Regions from separate parts of the Streptomyces sp. NPDC021225 genome, predicted to be linked through region 2. Evidence: predicted binding sites of a transcription regulator. Region 2 holds the regulator's gene; each other region holds the start of a gene.
The links. The regulator HrcA, encoded in region 2, represses chaperone genes, less so after heat shock. The targets are predictions, from matches to a motif close to TTNGCACTCNGNNNNNCNGAGTGCNAA.
Positions count from the first base shown of each region.

Region 1: a site for HrcA is predicted at 2,037-2,063, ahead of groES (co-chaperone GroES). Genes of this name have one in related genera too.
Region 3: a site for HrcA is predicted at 2,553-2,579, ahead of ACH4S9_RS08785 (FmdB family zinc ribbon protein). Genes of this name have one in related genera too.
Region 4: a site for HrcA is predicted at 2,243-2,269, ahead of groL (chaperonin GroEL). Genes of this name have one in related genera too.

Region 1 covers NZ_JBIRPV010000021.1:43,244-47,649, forward strand. Annotated here, with positions in the region: gene ACH4S9_RS45535 (class I SAM-dependent methyltransferase) at 1-909, opposite strand, end outside; gene ACH4S9_RS45540 (polysaccharide deacetylase family protein) at 1,117-1,944, shown strand; gene groES (co-chaperone GroES) at 2,210-2,518, shown strand; gene groL (chaperonin GroEL) at 2,610-4,232, shown strand; gene ACH4S9_RS45555 (SDR family oxidoreductase) at 4,333-4,406, opposite strand, start outside.
Region 2 covers NZ_JBIRPV010000001.1:679,316-683,721, forward strand. Annotated here, with positions in the region: gene hemW (radical SAM family heme chaperone HemW) at 1-97, shown strand, start outside; gene ACH4S9_RS03005 (DUF3097 domain-containing protein) at 128-958, opposite strand; gene ACH4S9_RS03010 (MBL fold metallo-hydrolase) at 989-1,723, opposite strand; gene hrcA (heat-inducible transcriptional repressor HrcA) at 1,871-2,887, shown strand; gene dnaJ (molecular chaperone DnaJ) at 2,888-4,027, shown strand; gene ACH4S9_RS03025 (nitronate monooxygenase) at 4,216-4,406, shown strand, end outside.
Region 3 covers NZ_JBIRPV010000002.1:159,576-163,981, forward strand. Annotated here, with positions in the region: gene mscL (large conductance mechanosensitive channel protein MscL) at 1-251, opposite strand, end outside; gene ACH4S9_RS08775 (RcpC/CpaB family pilus assembly protein) at 333-806, opposite strand; gene ACH4S9_RS08780 (S-methyl-5'-thioadenosine phosphorylase) at 1,238-2,086, opposite strand; gene ACH4S9_RS08785 (FmdB family zinc ribbon protein) at 2,190-2,543, opposite strand; gene ACH4S9_RS08790 (potassium/proton antiporter) at 2,727-4,235, opposite strand.
Region 4 covers NZ_JBIRPV010000007.1:482,490-486,895, forward strand. Annotated here, with positions in the region: gene murQ (N-acetylmuramic acid 6-phosphate etherase) at 1-401, shown strand, start outside; gene groL (chaperonin GroEL) at 491-2,116, opposite strand; gene ACH4S9_RS30985 (cold-shock protein) at 2,456-2,662, opposite strand; gene ACH4S9_RS30990 (MoaD/ThiS family protein) at 3,128-3,406, opposite strand; gene thrC (threonine synthase) at 3,496-4,406, opposite strand, start outside.

The DNA of each region.
Region 1 (4,406 bases), on a different contig from region 2:
GTCGATGAGGCGGCCGCCGATCCGCGCGGCGACGTCCGCGACCAGGTGCGCGCGGATGACCGCGCCGTCCGGTTCGTACAGCCAGCGCCCGACCGTGCCCGGCTCGGGGTCCGGCAGCAGCGGGGTGCCGAGGAGGGTGTGGTGGTCGGGGAGCAGCGTGGCGCGGCGCAGGCCGGGGCGCGCCGTGCCGAACCACAGCAGGGCCTCCTTCACGTCGCCGTGGTCCGAGATCCACTCGGCCTCCGCGTCCTCGGGGACCGCGTCGTGCGGGATGCCGGGGGCGACCTTGAGCGCGGCGTGCGGGGCGGTGCGGGCGGCCGCGACGGCCCAGGACAGCGGCGGCGAGTACGCCTCGGGGTCGAAGACGCGGCCCCGCCCGCCGCGCCGCGCCGGGTCCACGAAGATCGCGTCGTAGCCGGAGGTGTCGACCTCGGCGACATCCGCGTGGCGCACCTCGATGAGGTCGGCCAGTCCCAGGGCCTCGGCGTTGGCCCGGACCACGGCGCAGGTCAGCGGGTCGCGGTCGACGGCCAGCACGAAGATGCCCGCGCGGGCCAGCGCGACCGCGTCGCCGCCGATGCCGCAGCACAGGTCGGCGACGCGGCGCACGCCGAGCTCGGTGAAGCGGGCGGCGCGGTAGGCGGCGACGGACGCCCGGGTGGCCTGTTCGACGCCATGGGGGGTGAAGTACATGCGGTGGGCGTCGGCGGCGCCGAACTTCGCGGCCGCGCGCTGCCGCAGCCCCGCCTGGGTGAGGGCCGCGGAGACCAGCTCCGCGGGGTGGTCACGGCGCAGCCGGGTCGCCGTGGCGAGCTCCCGCGCCGGGTCGTAGTCGCTCAGCTCGCGGAGCAGCGTCTGCCCTTCGTCGCGGAGCAGTGAGTCGAAGGCGTCAACGTCCACGTCGCCCATTCTCCCCGCTTCAGCGCGCGCGTTCGCGACACCCGGCTGAAGATCGCTTATGTGATGATGATCAAGACTGGCCTTTCAAGGTGTCTCGTGTTGGTCGCGGCCGCGGCGCTGCTCGCGGGCTGTGGGGACGGGCATGGCGCCGGGACGGCTGCGCCGTCTTCGCCGTCGTCCGACTCGTCGATGTCCTCTTCGTCTCCCCATTCGTCCATGTCGTCGCCCGGGGCCGGGGCCCACGCCCCGGGCTCGCTGCACGACTCGTCCCGGTCGCCGGGGCCGGAGCCGGGGTCCGGCCCCGCGTCCGAGTCCGGTTCGGCCTCCGACCTGCCCTCGGCGCCCCCCGCGGCCCCGGACGGCTACCGCCGCTGGGGGCTCGACGGGCCGCTGGAAACGGCGGCGCCGCCCTCGTCCAAGCCGCCCCTGGTGCCGCCCGGGGCGGGCGCGCCCGCCGGGCCGCCGATCATCGACCATGTGCCGACCCACGACAAGGTCGTCTTCGTGACCATCGACGACGGCGCGGAGAAGGACCCGGCCTTCATCCAGCAGGCCCACGACCTGGGGCTGCCGTTCACCGCCTTCCTGACGGACGACGTGGCGTCCGGCGACTACGGCTACTTCGAGCAGCTGCGCCGGCTCGGCAACGGGATCCAGAACCACACCCTCACCCATCCGAGGCTGCCCGATCTGGAGTTCGAGGAGCAGGCCCATGAGATCTGCGGCCAGCAGGATGTGCTCGCTCACCAGTTCGGTACCCGGCCGTATCTCTTCCGCCCGCCGTACGGGGCGGTCGACGACGACACGGTGCGCGCGGCGGCGGCCTGCGGGGTGCGGGCGCTGGTGATGTGGTCGGCCGAGATGAAGGCCGACGGGCTGGAGTACGCGTCGGGCGGCCGACTGCACTCCGGCGACATCGTGCTGGCCCACTTCCGCGGTCCCGCCCAGCAGGAGGGGCGGACCATGACCGATGTGATGACCGAGCTGCTCCGGGAGATCCAGGCCGAGGGCTTCGCCGTGGCCCGGCTGGAGGACTATCTCTGAATCCCTCCGAGGGCTCCCCCTGAGGACCGCCTCCGGGGACCGGCCGAGTGGCGTCCCGCCGACTCCGGCGGGGCGCCGCGGCACCCCGTCACTTGGCACTCTGGTTGACTGAGTGCTAACCGCGTCATAATGTCGTGGCTGGCACTCAGCACCAACGAGTGCCAAACACAGCGACGGGCAGGTCCGGCACCCGCGACGACGGATCCACCTGGTCGCCACCTCAGACAGTTAACCCCGTGAGATCTCCGAAGGGGGAGGTCGGATCGTGACGACCGCCAGCTCCAAGGTTGCCATCAAGCCGCTCGAGGACCGCATTGTGGTCCAGCCGCTCGACGCCGAGCAGACCACGGCCTCTGGCCTGGTTATCCCGGACACTGCCAAGGAGAAGCCCCAGGAGGGCGTCGTCCTGGCCGTGGGCCCGGGCCGCTTCGAGGACGGCAACCGTCTCCCGCTCGACGTCTCCGTAGGCGACGTCGTGCTCTACAGCAAGTACGGCGGTACCGAGGTGAAGTACAACGGCGAGGAGTACCTCGTCCTCTCGGCTCGCGACGTTCTCGCGATCATCGAGAAGTAAGTCACCGAAGTTTTGCCTGTGAGCCGCGCCCCGGTGCCCCAGTCCATACCGGGGCCGGGGCGCGGTTCGTTCGAGAGGACATACGCAACCCATGGCGAAGATCCTGAAGTTTGACGAGGACGCCCGTCGCGCCCTCGAGCGTGGCGTCAACAAGCTCGCCGACACCGTCAAGGTGACGATCGGCCCCAAGGGCCGCAACGTCGTCATCGACAAGAAGTTCGGCGCCCCGACCATCACCAACGACGGTGTCACCATCGCCCGCGAGGTCGAGGTCGAGGACCCGTACGAGAACCTGGGCGCCCAGCTCGTCAAGGAGGTGGCGACCAAGACCAACGACATCGCGGGTGACGGCACCACCACCGCCACCGTGCTGGCCCAGGCCCTGGTCCGCGAGGGCCTGCGGAACGTGGCCGCCGGTGCTTCCCCGGCCGCCCTGAAGAAGGGCATCGACGCGGCCGTCAAGGCCGTGTCCGACGAGCTGCTGGCCACCGCCCGCCCGATCGACTCCAAGTCCGACATCGCCGCCGTGGCCGCGCTGTCCGCCCAGGACAAGCAGGTCGGCGAGCTCATCGCCGAGGCGATGGACAAGGTCGGCAAGGACGGTGTGATCACCGTCGAGGAGTCCAACACCTTCGGCCTGGAGCTCGACTTCACCGAGGGCATGGCCTTCGACAAGGGCTACCTGTCGCCGTACATGGTCACCGACCAGGAGCGTATGGAGGCCGTCCTCGACGACCCGTACATCCTGATCCACCAGGGCAAGATCTCCTCGATCCAGGACCTGCTGCCGCTGCTGGAGAAGATCATCCAGGGTGGCAACAAGCCGCTGCTGATCATCGCCGAGGACGTGGAGGGCGAGGCCCTGTCCACCCTCGTCGTCAACAAGATCCGCGGCACCTTCAACGCCGTCGCGGTGAAGGCCCCCGGCTTCGGCGACCGCCGCAAGGCGATGCTCGGCGACATGGCCGCCCTCACCGGCGGCACCGTCGTCGCCGAGGAGGTCGGCCTCAAGCTCGACCAGGTCGGCCTGGACGTGCTGGGCACCGCCCGCCGGGTGACCGTCACCAAGGACGACACCACCATCGTCGACGGTGGCGGCAAGTCCGAGGACGTCACCGGCCGGATCAACCAGATCAAGGCCGAGATCGAGGCCACGGACTCCGACTGGGACCGCGAGAAGCTCCAGGAGCGCCTCGCCAAGCTGGCCGGCGGCGTGTGCGTGATCCGCGTCGGCGCCGCCACCGAGGTGGAGCTCAAGGAGAAGAAGCACCGTCTGGAGGACGCCATCTCCGCGACCCGCGCCGCGGTCGAGGAGGGCATCGTCTCCGGTGGTGGCTCCGCGCTCGTCCACGCCGTGAAGGTGCTGGAGGACAACCTCGGCAAGGAGGGCGACGAGGCCACCGGTGTCGCGGTCGTCCGCCGCGCCGCGGTCGAGCCGCTGCGCTGGATCGCCGAGAACGCGGGCCTTGAGGGCTACGTCATCACCTCCAAGGTGGCCGAGCTCGAGAAGGGCCACGGCTTCAACGCCGCGACCGACGAGTACGGCGACCTGGTGAAGGCCGGCGTCATCGACCCGGTCAAGGTCACCCGCTCCGCCCTGGAGAACGCGGCGTCCATCGCCTCCCTGCTGCTCACCACCGAGACGCTGGTGGTCGAGAAGCCGGCCGAGGAGGAGCCCGAGGCCGCGGGCCACGGCCACGGTCACGCGCACTGACGCGGCCCCGCGCGATCCCGCCGGGCGCGGTCACCCCTCGCGGGGGTGACCGCGCCCGAGGCGTTTCCGGGGCCGCGGGGCTCCGGGGGCGGCGGGGGTGTCAGCGCTTGGGAGGACGTCCGACGTTCGAGGAGACGACCGAGAGCGCGGCCCGCGGCGCCAGCTTCGCCAGCC
Region 2 (4,406 bases):
GCTGCTGGCGCCGGAGCCGTACGGCGAGGGCCGGGCGGTGCTCACCCTGCGCGGGCGGCTGCTGGCCGACGCGGTGGTGCGCGATCTCGTCGACTGACCGATCGATCAGCCAACCCGGTGCCGCGGCCTACGGCCCGGCCGGACCGCCCACGGTCACATGGTCGATCAGCTCCTCCACCCGCCCCAGCAGCGCCGGCTCCAGATCCCTGTAGGAGCGGACGGAGGACAGGATCCGCTGCCACGCGGCCCCCGTGTTCCCGGGCCAGCCCAGCGCCCGGCAGACGCCCGTCTTCCAGTCCTGGCCGCGCGGCACCGTCGGCCAGGCGGGGATGCCCACCGAGGAGGGCTTCACGGCCTCCCACACGTCGATGTAGGGGTGCCCGACGACCAGGACGTGCTCGCCGGTGACCTCGGCCGCGATACGGGACTCCTTCGTGCCCGGGACCAGATGGTCGACCAGCACGCCCAGGCGGGCGTCGGGGCCGGGGGAGAACTCGCGGACGATGGCGGGCAGATCGTCGATCCCCTCCAGATACTCCACGACCACGCCCTCGATGCGCAGATCGTCCCCCCACACCCGCTCGACCAGTTCCGCGTCGTGGCGCCCCTCGACGTAAATGCGCCCCGCGCGGGCGACGCGCGCACGGGCCTGGGGGAGCGCGATGGAGCCGGAGGCCGTGCGGCGCGGGGCCGTGGGGGCGGCGGCGCGCGGGCGCACCAGGGTGACGACACGGCCCTCCAGGAGGAAGCCGCGCGGCTCCATGGGGAAGACCCGATGTTTGCCGAAGCGGTCCTCCAGAGTCACCGTGGCGCCCTCCGCGGTCTTCTCGCAGCGGATCACGGCACCGCAGAACCCGGTGGTGACCTCCTCGACGACCAGATCGGGGTCGGCGGGCACCTCGGGCGCGGGCGCCTGGCGCTTCCAGGGCGGGGTCAGGTCCGGGTCGTACTGTCGCACCCGAGTGACCCTAGCGCCGCAGCGCCGCCGTCAGGAGGACACGCCGAAACGAGCCGCGAGTTCCGCGCGCTGCGCCCGGACGAAACGGGCATCCACGGCGGCGCCGTGCCCCGGGACGTACACCGCGTCCTCGCCGCCGAGGGCGAGCAGCCGGTCCAGCGCGGCGGGCCACTGGCCCGGGATCGCGTCGGCACCCGCCTGGGGCGCCCCCGACTCCTCGACCAGATCCCCGCAGAAGACCACCTCGGGCTCGCCCGGGGCCTGCCCGGCGGCGAGCACGGCCAGGTCGTGGGCGGTATGGCCGGGGCCCACGTTCGCCAGCAGGACGGTCCGGCCGCCCAGGTCCAGGGTGAGCTCGCCGCACACCGCGTGGTGCGGCCGCACCAGGTGGTCGGCGGCCTCCCCGGCGGCCCCGGGGTCCGCGCCGTGGCGCACCGCGTCGTCACGCAGCACGTCCCCCTCGCGGCGCAGCAGTTCGTCGAGCCCGGCGGCCCCGTACACCTGGCAGCCCGCGAAGGCGGCGGTGCCGAGGACATGGTCGAAGTGGGGGTGGGTGAGGGCGATATGGGTGGGGCGGCGGCCGAAGAGGCGAGTGATCTCGCGGCGCACCCAGGCGCCCTCGGCGAGGTCGGCGCCGGTGTCGACAACCAGGACGCCGGTCCGCCCGGCGATCGCGCCGACCGTCGCGTCCCAGCCGGGCAGGCGGCACCGGACCACGGACGGCGTGAGATGTTCCCAGCGCGCCTCTTCCCAACGGGTGTCCATACGGAGACGCTAGCTCCAGCGGTGGCAAAGCGTCGGCTCTTGCCCCCGCCACGGCACCCCGCCGTACACTGGCTGAGGGTTCTGGCACTCGTGACCATTGAGTGCCAGGGGGAACACCTGATGAGACGGCTGGACTGGAGGTGCGCGGTGCTCAGCGAACGCAGACTCGAGGTACTGCGTGCGATCGTCCAGGACTATGTGGGGACGGAGGAGCCGGTCGGCTCCAAGGCCCTCACGGAGCGGCACCGGCTGGGCGTCTCCCCGGCCACGGTGCGCAACGACATGGCGGCTCTGGAGGACGAGGGCTATATCGCCCAGCCGCATACGAGCGCCGGGCGCATTCCCACGGACAAGGGCTATCGGCTGTTCGTCGACAAGCTGGCCGGGGTGAAGCCCCTGTCCACGCCGGAGCGGCGGGCCATCCAGAACTTCCTGGACGGTGCCGTGGACCTCGACGACGTGGTGGGGCGCACGGTCCGGCTGCTCGCGCAGCTGACCCGGCAGGTCGCGGTGGTGCAGTACCCGTCGCTGACCCGCTCGACGGTCCGCCATGTCGAGCTGCTGTCGATGAGCCCGGCGCGGGTGATGCTGGTTCTGATCACCGACACCGGGCGGGTCGAGCAGCGCATGGTGGACTGCCCGGCGCCCGTGAGCGAGGAGTCGCTCGCGGACCTGCGGGCCCGGCTGAACAGCAGGGTCGTGGGCCGGCGGTTCTCGGATGTGCCGCGGCTGGTGCAGGACCTGCCCGAGTCCTTCGAACAGGAGGACCGGGGGACCGTCTCGACGGTCCTGGCCACGCTGCTGGAGACACTGGTCGAAGAGACCGAGGAGCGGCTGATGATCGGCGGCACCGCCAATCTCACCCGCTTCGGCCATGATTTCCCCCTGACGATCCGGCCCGTGCTGGAAGCGCTGGAGGAGCAGGTCGTCCTGCTCAAGCTGCTCGGCGAGGCGAAGGACTCGGGTATGACCGTACGGATCGGGCATGAGAATGCTCACGAGGGCCTGAATTCCACTTCGGTCGTGGCGGTCGGCTACGGTTCGGGCGACGAGGCGGTCGCCAAACTCGGCGTGGTCGGACCGACCCGCATGGACTACCCCGGAACGATGGGAGCGGTACGCGCAGTGGCACGTTACGTCGGACAGATCCTGGCGGAGTCGTAAGTGGCGACGGACTACTACGCAGTCCTGGGCGTGCGGCGTGATGCCTCGCAGGACGAGATCAAGAAGGCATTCCGCCGGCTCGCTCGCGAGCTGCACCCGGACGTGAATCCGGATCCCAAGACCCAAGAGCGGTTCAAGGAGATCAACGCCGCCTACGAGGTCTTGTCCGATCCCCAGAAGAAGCAGGTCTACGACCTGGGCGGCGACCCGCTTTCCGCCTCGGGCGGCGCCGGGGGCGGCGCGGGCGGCTTCGGCGCGGGCTTCGGAAACTTCTCCGACATCATGGACGCGTTCTTCGGCACCGCCTCGCAGCGCGGCCCGCGGTCCAGGACCCGGCGCGGCCAGGACGCCATGATCCGCCTCGATGTGGAGCTGAACGAGGCGGCCTTCGGGACCACCAAGGACATCCAGGTCGACACCGCGGTCGTCTGTACGACGTGCAGCGGCGAGGGCGCGGCGCCCGGCACCACGGCGCAGACCTGTGACATGTGCCGCGGCCGCGGCGAGGTGTCCCAGGTGACGCGGTCCTTCCTCGGCCAGGTCATGACCTCCCGGCCGTGCCCGCAGTGCCAGGGCTTCGGCACCGTGGTGCCGACCCCGTGCCCGGAGTGCGCGGGCGACGGGCGGATCCGCTCGCGGCGGACGCTGACGGTGAAGATCCCGGCTGGTGTGGACAACGGCACCCGGATCCAGCTCGCCGGCGAGGGCGAGGTCGGCCCGGGCGGCGGCCCGGCGGGCGATCTGTATGTGGAGATCCACGAGCTGCCGCACCCGGTCTTCCAGCGCCGCGGCGACGATCTGCACTGCACGGTGACCATCCCCATGACGGCGGCGTCCCTGGGCACCAAGGTGCCCCTGGAGACGCTCGACGGCCTGGAGGAGGTCGACATCCGGCCCGGCACCCAGTCCGGCCAGTCGATCCCGCTCCACCAGCGCGGCATCACCCACCTGCGCGGCGGCGGCCGGGGCGACCTGATCGTCCACGTCGAGGTCCAGACCCCGTCCAAGCTCGACCCGGAGCAGGAGGAGCTGCTGCGGCGGCTGGCCAAGCTGCGGGGCGAGGAGCGGCCGCTAGGCGAATTCAAGCCAGGACAGCAGGGGCTGTTCTCGCGCCTTAAGGATGCGTTCAACGGACGGTAGGCGTCCGGCCGGGGGTCCGGGGGGTGGCCCCCGGGGGATGCGGTAAGCCAGGACAGCAGGGGCTGTTCTCGCGCCTTAGGGATGCGTTCAACGGACGGTAAGCGCCCGGAGCCCCTCGGGGACGCGGTCCGTCCAACGGGCCCTGAGCCGAGTACAGATCGGTGCGGAGGACATGACACGATGTTGTCATGTCGTCCGCGCTGACCGATCTCTTTCGGTACCCGATCGTGCAGGCCCCGATGGCGGGCGGGGCCTCCTGCCCGCAGCTGGCCGCCGCCGTTTCCGAGGCCGGCGGCCTCGGGTTCCTCGCCGCCGGTTACAAGACGCCGGAGGCGATGTACGAGGAGATCAAACAGCTGCGGGGGCAGACCGCCCGGCC
Region 3 (4,406 bases), on a different contig from region 2:
ACGGCGCTCAGCACCGTGCCCCAGAAGATGGGGATGCCCTTGACGACCTCGCCCGCCGCGTTCGTCTCGCAGGGCGCCTGGAGACAGGAGTGGTACTTCTCCAGGTCCTTGGTGCCGAAGGCGCCGACAACCGGATTGATCAAGCCCTTCACTATGGAGTTCACAACCCCCGTGAACGCGGCTCCGACCACGACCGCGACGGCCAGATCGATCACGTTGCCCCGCATCAGGAAGGCCTTGAAGCCATCCATGACGCTCTTCTTCTCCTCGCTCAACCCTCTGCCTCTCTCTCGCCGCGCCGGTTCTGGAGCGGACGGCTCCGCAACCTACGGTCAAGATCGGCACAGCGCCACCGCCAACCGCGATGTGGTCGCCGCGCCGGCCAGGGCCGCCGCCGTCGTCCGGGGCACCGCGAGCACCACCAGTGCCCCGCCGCCCGCCGCTTGGGAATCCCCGGTGTCGAAGTCGCCGGGGTCGAGATCCCCGGCCCCGGTGCCCGCCGCGGCGCGCACCGGCCGCGGCCGCGGCACATCGGTCACCTCCGCGCCGCGAGCGATCACACGCGCGGTGGCGGGGCCGCGAGTCTGACCGGCCCCCGGGGCGGCCAGCACGTCCACCCGGTCGCCGGGGCGCAGCAGCCGCACGGCCGCCGCGTCGGCGATCCGGACCGGAGCGGACACCACGGCCGGGCGCGGCTCGCGCCGGACGTTCTCCGGTGGTGAGGACGCTGCCGGGCGCGGGTCTCCGCCGCCGGACGGCGCGGCGGCCGCCAGCGCCGCCGCGGTCATCGCCAGCCCCGCCGCCATCGAGCGCCGTCGCCGCCGTAACGCACGCCGGAGCCGATGGCCGCCGCGGCCCACCCGCACCGGCCCGAACCGGGGAACCGTGCACGTCGGGGGAGTGCGACGGGACCGCTCGGCCCAGGACGGCGCCGGGCGGGGCCGGGACATGGGCAGAGGGGATGAGGAGAGAGAAAGAGGTGGAGAAGAGGGAAGAGACGAAGAAGGGGAAGGAGAGGAACGGAACGGGTCGGACACGGCAATCACCGCCTGTCGTGCGAGGCCGGGAGCTTCTGACCCCTCCACGATGCCCGCCCGCCCCGAATCCCGCTCCGGCCTGTGCACAACCCCCAGGCTGTGGACAACTCCGTCACCCGCGCGGGTAAAGCCGACGCGGGTGAACCCCCGTGGGTAAAGCCCCCGCGGGTAAAGCCCGCGCGGGTGGAACCCCTCCGCCGCTAAGGCAGTTCGATCCCCAGGTCCCAGCCGTCGTGCCCATGCCCGCACAGACAGTCCCGCGCATCGGTGGCCGGCAGCGCGCCCACCGCGTCGAAGAGCACGTCGCGCAGCCGCTCCAAGTTCTCCCCGAACACCCGCAGCACCTCGCCGTGCGAGACGCCCTCGCCCGTCTCCGCCCCCGCGTCCAGGTCCGTGACCAGAGTCAACGACGTGTAGCAGAGCTCCAGTTCACGGGCCAGCACCGCCTCTGGATGCCCCGTCATGCCGACCACCGACCATCCCTGCGCCGCGTGCCACCGCGACTCGGCCCGGGTGGAGAAGCGCGGCCCCTCGATCACGCACAGCGTGCCACCGTCCACCGGCTCCCAGCCGCGCCCGCGCGCCGCCGCCACCGCGGCCTGCCGTCCGGCCGGGCAGTACGGATCGGCGAAGGTGGTGTGCACCACGTTCGGCACCCGCCCGTCCGGCAGCGGCTCGCCGTCGAAATAGGTCTGAATACGGCCCTTCGTGCGGTCCACCAGCTGGTCCGGCACCAGCAGCGTGCCCGGTCCGTACTCCGGCCGCAGTCCGCCCACCGCGCACGGGCCGAGGACCTGCCGCACGCCGACCGAGCGCAGCGCCCACAGGTTGGCGCGGTAGTTGATCCGGTGCGGGGGCAGGTGGTGCTTACGGCCGTGGCGCGGGAGGAAGGCGACCCGCCGCCCCGCGACCTCCCCGAGGAAGAGCGAGTCGCTCGGCGCGCCATAGGGGGTCTCGACAGTGATCTCGGTCACGTCGTCGAGGAAGGAGTAGAACCCCGACCCGCCGATGACCCCTATCTCCGCATGCGTGCTGCTGGTGTCCGCCATGCGGTCACCCTAGCCAGCGCCGCCCGTGCATACGAACATCCCACCGACTCGCCCCTCGGGGGGCGGGTGGCGGGATGTCGTATGTGATCGAGACGGCCGCGGGTCAGGCGGCCGACGAGCTGCCGGCCGACGAGGCCGACGACGAAGAGCCCGAGGAGGACGTCGAGGAGGTCGACGACGAAGACGCGTCCGAGGACGACGACGAAGACGAAGCCGACGAGGAGCCCTCGCTCTTCACGGACGTCGGCTTGGACGTGCCGCTCGTGCTGCTGGACGAGGAGCCGCGGCTGTCGTTCCGGTAGAAGCCGGAGCCCTTGAAGACGATACCGACCGCCGAGAACACCTTCTTGAGGCGTCCGTTGCAGTTGGGGCACTCGGTGAGCGCGTCGTCGGTGAACTTCTGCACCGCCTCGAGGCCCTCGCCGCACTCGGTGCACTGGTACTGATAGGTCGGCACTTACTCCTCCTGGCACTCTCACTCAGTGAGTGCTAACGACGCTCCATAGTGCAGTATTCCCGCTCGCCAGTCCACTGCGGCGGGCAATACGGTGACCCATTCCACGTGGCCGCGGGTCCCCGGCCGCCCCGGGCCGGGGACCCGCGTGATCGCGAACCGGCCCCCGCCCGTACCGCCGCCGGGTCACTGGCCGGTCGTGCCCAGCCAGCCCGCCAGCTTGCCGCCCCGGCCCACCGCCCGCAGCCGCTCCTCCGCCGCGTCCCGCACCGGGTCCGTGGCCACGACCAGCAGCTCGTCGCCGCGCCGCAGCACGGTCGACGGCTGCGGTACGAAACTCTTCTCGGCCCGTACGACCAAGGTGACCGCGGCCCCCGTCGGCAGCCGCAGCTCGCCGATCTCCACGCCGTGCATCTTGGAGTGCTCGGGGATCGAAACCGACAGCAGATGGCCGCGCAGCCGCTCCAGCGGCGCCGACTCGATACCGAGGTCCGCCGCCGCCTCCTCCTCGCCCAGGCGCAGCCGGCGCGCCAGCCAGGGCAGCGTCGGGCCCTGCACCAGGGTGTAGACGATCACCAGCACGAAGACGATGTTGAAGACGCGGCGGCTGTCGGGCACGTTCGAGACCATCGGGATGGTGGCGAGCACGATCGGCACCGCGCCGCGCAGCCCCGCCCACGACAGCAGCGCCTTCTCCCGCCAGGGCACCCGGAAGGGCACCGTGCTCACCAGCACCGAGACCGGCCGGGCCACGGCCGTCAGCACCAGCCCGACGCCGATGGCCGGCCACACGTCGTCACCCAGCTCATGCGGGGTGACCAGCAGGCCGAGCAGCACGAACATCCCGATCTGCGCGATCCAGCCGAGCCCCTCGGCGAAGCCGCGCGTCGCCGGCCAGTGCGGCAGCTTCGCGTTCCCCAGGATCAACGAGGCCAGATAGACGGCGAGGAAACCGGAGCCGTGGGCCAGCGCCCCGCCCGCGTACGCGATCACGGCGATCGCCATCACCGCGATCGGGTACAGACCCGAGGCGGGCAGCGCCACATGCCGCAGCCCGAACGACCCCAGCCAGCCGATCGCCAGCCCCACCACCGCGCCGATGGCCAGCTCCAGAGTGATCTCGCCGAGCAGCGCGTACCACGGGCTGACCCCGCCCTGGGCGGAGAAGGCGACCACCAGGATCACCACCGGGGCGTCGTTGAAGCCGGACTCCGCCTCCAGGGCGCCCGTGAGCCTCCTGGGCAGCGGCACCTTGCGCAGCACCGAGAAGACCGCCGCCGCGTCCGTGGACGACACCACCGCCCCGATGATCAGCGCCTGCCGCCACTCGAGCCCGACCAGATAGTGCGCGGCCGTCGCCGTGACCCCGACGCTCACCGCGACCCCGACCGTGGACAGCACCGCGGCGAGTGGCAGGGCGGGTTTGATTTCCCGCCACTTCGTGCCGAGGCCGCCCTCGGCCAGGATGATCACAAGGGCGGCATAGCCGAGTACCTGCGTGAGCTCGGCGTCCTCGAAGACGACGCCGATCCCGTCCTGCCCGATCGCGACGCCGAGGCCGAGGTAGATCAGCAGGGTCGGCAGCCCGCTGCGGCTCGAGACCCTGACGGCCGCCACTGCTACGAGCAGGACGAGTGAGCAGATCAGCAGGAGTTCGTTGAGGTGGTGGACAGTCAGCGGCCGAACCTTTCTCACGGGAGCGGCCGGAAGGCTCCCCGACCGACCGGAACTTCATTGCCTTACCTAACATTTTACGGGTTCTTGACGCGGGTGGCTCACATCGATTTTTCAGGGGCGATGGCCGGGGGACGGCCCCAGCCATGACTCCGCGTAGGGGAGGCGACAGCGCTGCGCCTATGGTTGCTC
Region 4 (4,406 bases), on a different contig from region 2:
CGGGTTCGGCGCTCGCGGCGGCCGCCGAGCACGGCATCGAGATCGTGGTCGGGCCGGAGCTGCTCACCGGCTCCACCCGGCTGAAGGCGGGCACGGCCCAGAAGCTGGTGCTCAACATGGTCTCGACCATCACCATGATCCGGCTGGGCAAGACCTACGGAAATCTGATGGTCGATGTGCGCGCCTCGAACGACAAGCTGCGGGCGCGCTCGCGCCGTATCGTCTCCCTCGCCACCGGGGCCCCCGCCCCGCGGATCGAAGCCGCGCTGGCCGCCAGCGCCGGCGAGACGAAGCACGCCATCCTGGCCATCCTCGGCGAGGTGGACGCCCCCACCGCCACCCGGCTGCTGACCGAGTCGGACGGCCATCTGCGGGCCGCGCTGGAGGCCGCGCGCGGCTGAGGGCGCGGGTCCTGAAACGCCGTCGGGGCGGCACCCGGAAGAGGGTGCCGCCCCGACGTTTCGGACGGTCGATCGACGGAAGGCGTCGATCAGAAGTCCATGTCACCGCCCGGCATGCCGCCCGGAGCGCCCGCCGCGGCGGCCTTCTCCGGCTTGTCGGCGATGACGGCCTCGGTGGTCAGGAACAGCGCGGCGATCGACGCGGCGTTCTGCAGCGCGGAGCGCGTGACCTTGGCCGGGTCGATGATGCCCTCGGCGATCAGGTCGACGTACTCGCCGGTCGCGGCGTTGAGGCCGTGGCCCGGGGTGAGGTTGCGCACCTTCTCCACCACGACGCCGCCCTCGAGGCCGGCGTTGACCGCGATCTGCTTCAGCGGGGCCTCGAGCGCCAGGCGCACGGCCTGGGCACCGGTGGCCTCGTCGCCCTCGAGCTCCAGCTTCTCGAAGACCGAGACGGTCTGGAGCAGGGCCACGCCACCACCGGCGACGATGCCCTCCTCGACGGCGGCCTTGGCGTTGCGCACCGCGTCCTCGATGCGGTGCTTGCGCTCCTTGAGCTCGACCTCGGTGGCGGCACCGGCCTTGATGACGGCCACGCCGCCGGCCAGCTTCGCCAGGCGCTCCTGGAGCTTCTCGCGGTCGTAGTCCGAGTCCGAGGACTCGATCTCGGCGCGGATCTGGTTGACGCGGCCCTGCACCTGGTCGGTGTCGCCGGCGCCGTCCACGATGGTGGTCTCGTCCTTGGTGACGGTCACCTTGCGGGCGCGGCCCAGCAGGTCGATGCCCGCGTTCTCCAGCTTGAGGCCGACCTCCTCGGAGATGACGGTGCCACCGGTGAGGATGGCGATGTCGCCGAGCATGGCCTTGCGGCGGTCACCGAAGCCCGGGGCCTTGACGGCAACGGACTTGAAGGTGCCACGGATCTTGTTGACGACCAGGGTCGCCAGGGCCTCGCCCTCGATGTCCTCGGCGATGATCAGCAGCGGCTTGCCCGACTGCATGACCTTCTCCAGCAACGGGAGGAGGTCCTTCACGCTGGTGATCTTCGAGTTGACGATCAGGATGTACGGGTCGTCGAGCGACGCCTCCATACGCTCCATGTCGGTGGCGAAGTACGGGGAGATGTAGCCCTTGTCGAAGCGCATGCCCTCGGTGAGCTCAAGCTCGAGCCCGAAGGTCTGCGACTCCTCGACGGTGATGACGCCTTCCTTGCCGACCTTGTCCATCGCCTCGGCGATGAGCTCGCCGATCTGGGTGTCGGCGGCGGAGATGGAGGCGGTGGAGGCGATCTGCTCCTTGGTCTCCACGTCCTTGGCCTGCTCGAGCAGCTGGGCGGAGACGGCCTCGACGGCCTTCTCGATGCCGCGCTTGAGGGCCATCGGGTTGGCGCCCGCGGCGACGTTCCGCAGGCCCTCCTTGACCAGCGCCTGGGCGAGGACGGTCGCGGTCGTCGTGCCGTCACCGGCGACGTCGTCCGTCTTCTTCGCGACCTCCTTGACCAGCTCGGCGCCGATCTTCTCGTACGGGTCCTCGAGTTCGATCTCCTTGGCGATGGAAACACCATCGTTGGTGATCGTGGGGGCGCCCCACTTCTTCTCGAGGACGACGTTGCGACCCTTGGGGCCGAGGGTGACCTTGACGGCGTCGGCGAGCTGGTTCATCCCGCGCTCGAGGCCGCGCCGCGCCTCCTCGTTGAACGCGATGATCTTGGCCATGTGAAGTGGTCCTCCCAAGACGGGGTGGATTGCTCCGGACCGCGCCTGGCGCCCGCGACGGACGGCCTGTCTGCCCCGCGGTTCCTTGCCCCGCGTGGCCTGACGGACCTCACCGACCCGATCCTTCTGTCACTCTCACCTTCAGAGTGCTAACGCCAATGATTAGCACTCGACCCCTGAGAGTGCAAGCGTGAGTGGGGTGACAGCTTGGGACAAGGCGGTCGTGAGCGGCCATCGGCGCACAGGTCAACACCCATGTGAACACGCATGTCAAAGGGCCCGTGCCCCTAGGGGGTACGAGCCCTTTGAACGGTCCAGTCAGTGCCTCGCGTCGGCGCTTCAGCCAACAGCCACGCGGACCATGTCCGCCTGCGGCCCCTTCTGGCCCTGCGAGATCTCGAACTCGACCCGCTGGCCTTCTTCGAGGGTGCGGTAACCGTCCATCTGGATCGCGCTGTAGTGGACGAACACGTCCGCACCACCGTCGACCGCGATGAAGCCGTACCCCTTCTCCGCGTTGAACCACTTGACGGTGCCCTGAGCCATTCCTAACTCCCCTATTGCTGGCCCCTGCGCAGGACCGCACTCCGCGGACCCGGGTCAGACCTCACCCCCCGGTCGTGGGGGGTGTGCGCCGGAACGCGTCGACCGCCGCTGAATGTATCTGTCCCACTGCCCTGTGCAACAGGTCAATCGGACGAGAATTCTGGCGACGGTCGATCGGTAATAAGTGGAGAATTCCCGTGAATTCCGGGCAAGTCGGGCCAGGCATAAGGGAATCAACCCGACAATTCACGCGCACACTTTACGCACAAGTTGACGAGTTCTCATATGCGGCCGCCCATGAGGCCAACAGAAGGGGAACGGCTCAACTGTAGCGCGATTCAACACACGGAATCGCCCGGTCCGTTTCTATCAGGACCGGGCGATTCCGTTTACCTCGGGGGTACGGCCGGCTCACATCGGCCCGCGGCGGGGCCACAACCGGCCTGTGGCGGGGGAGCGACCGGCTCAGCAGCCGCCCGCGACCGCCGGAATGATCGAGACACCGGCGCCGTCCGGAGTCGCGGTCTCCAGGCCCTCGGAGAAGCGAACGTCGTCGTCATTGACGTAGACATTGACGAAACGGCGCAGCTTGCCGGTGTCGTCCAGGACGCGGGCCGCAATGCCCTGGTGATTCCGGTCCAGGTCCGCGAGGACCTCGGAGAGGGTCGCGCCCTCGGCACTGACCTCGGCCTGCCCGCCGGTGTAGGTGCGCAGGATGGTGGGGATCCGGACATTGACGCTCATGAGGGTTTCACCTTCCAAGGGAACTGCTGCGGGGGGCGAGGGCGAATTCGAGGGGCGAATTCAAGCCAGCTGGTTTGAGCGGGCCCGATTCAGGCCAGACCAGCTTCGCGGAACGCGTCGAGGCTGGGGCGGATCACCGCCGTGGGTCCACTCGTCGGGGCGACCGCGTCGAGCGTCTTGAGGCCGTCGCCGGTGTTGAGCACGACGGTGGTGAGGGTGGGGTCCAGCACCCCGTTCTCGAGCAGCTTCCTCGTCACGCCCAGGGTCACCCCGCCGGCGGTCTCCGCGAAGATCCCCTCCGTACGGGCCAGCAGCTTGATCGCGTCCACGATCTGCTCGTCGTTCACGTCCTCCACCGCCCCGCCCGTGCGGCGCGCGATGTCCAGTACATACGGCCCGTCCGCCGGGTTGCCGATGGCCAGCGACTTGGCGATGGTGTTCGGCTTCTGCGGCCGCACCACGTCCTGGCCCGCCTTGAAGGCGGTGGAGACCGGGGAGCAGCCCTCGGCCTGGGCGCCGAAGATCTTGTACGGCTTGTCCTCGACCAGGCCGAGCTCGATGAGCTCCTTCAGCCCCTTGTCGATCTTCGTCAGCTGCGAGCCCGAGGCGATCGGGATGACGAGCTGGTCCGGCAGCCGCCAGCCGAGCTGTTCGCAGATCTCGTACGCGAGGGTCTTGGACCCCTCCGCGTAGTACGGGCGGAGGTTGACGTTGACAAAGCCCCAGCCCTCGCCCGCCGGGTCGCCGATCAGCTCGCTGCAGAAGCGGTTGACGTCGTCGTAGGTGCCCTCGATGGCGACCAGGTCACCGCCGTAGATCGCGGCCATGACGACCTTGCCCTGCTCCAGGTCGTGCGGGATGAAGGTGCAGGAGCGCAGGCCCGCGCGGGCGGCCGCGGCGCCGACCGCGCCCGCGAGGTTGCCGGTGGAGGAGCAGGAGAGGGTGGTGAAGCCGAAGGCGCGGGCGGCCTCGACGGCCTGGGCGACGACGCGGTCCTTGA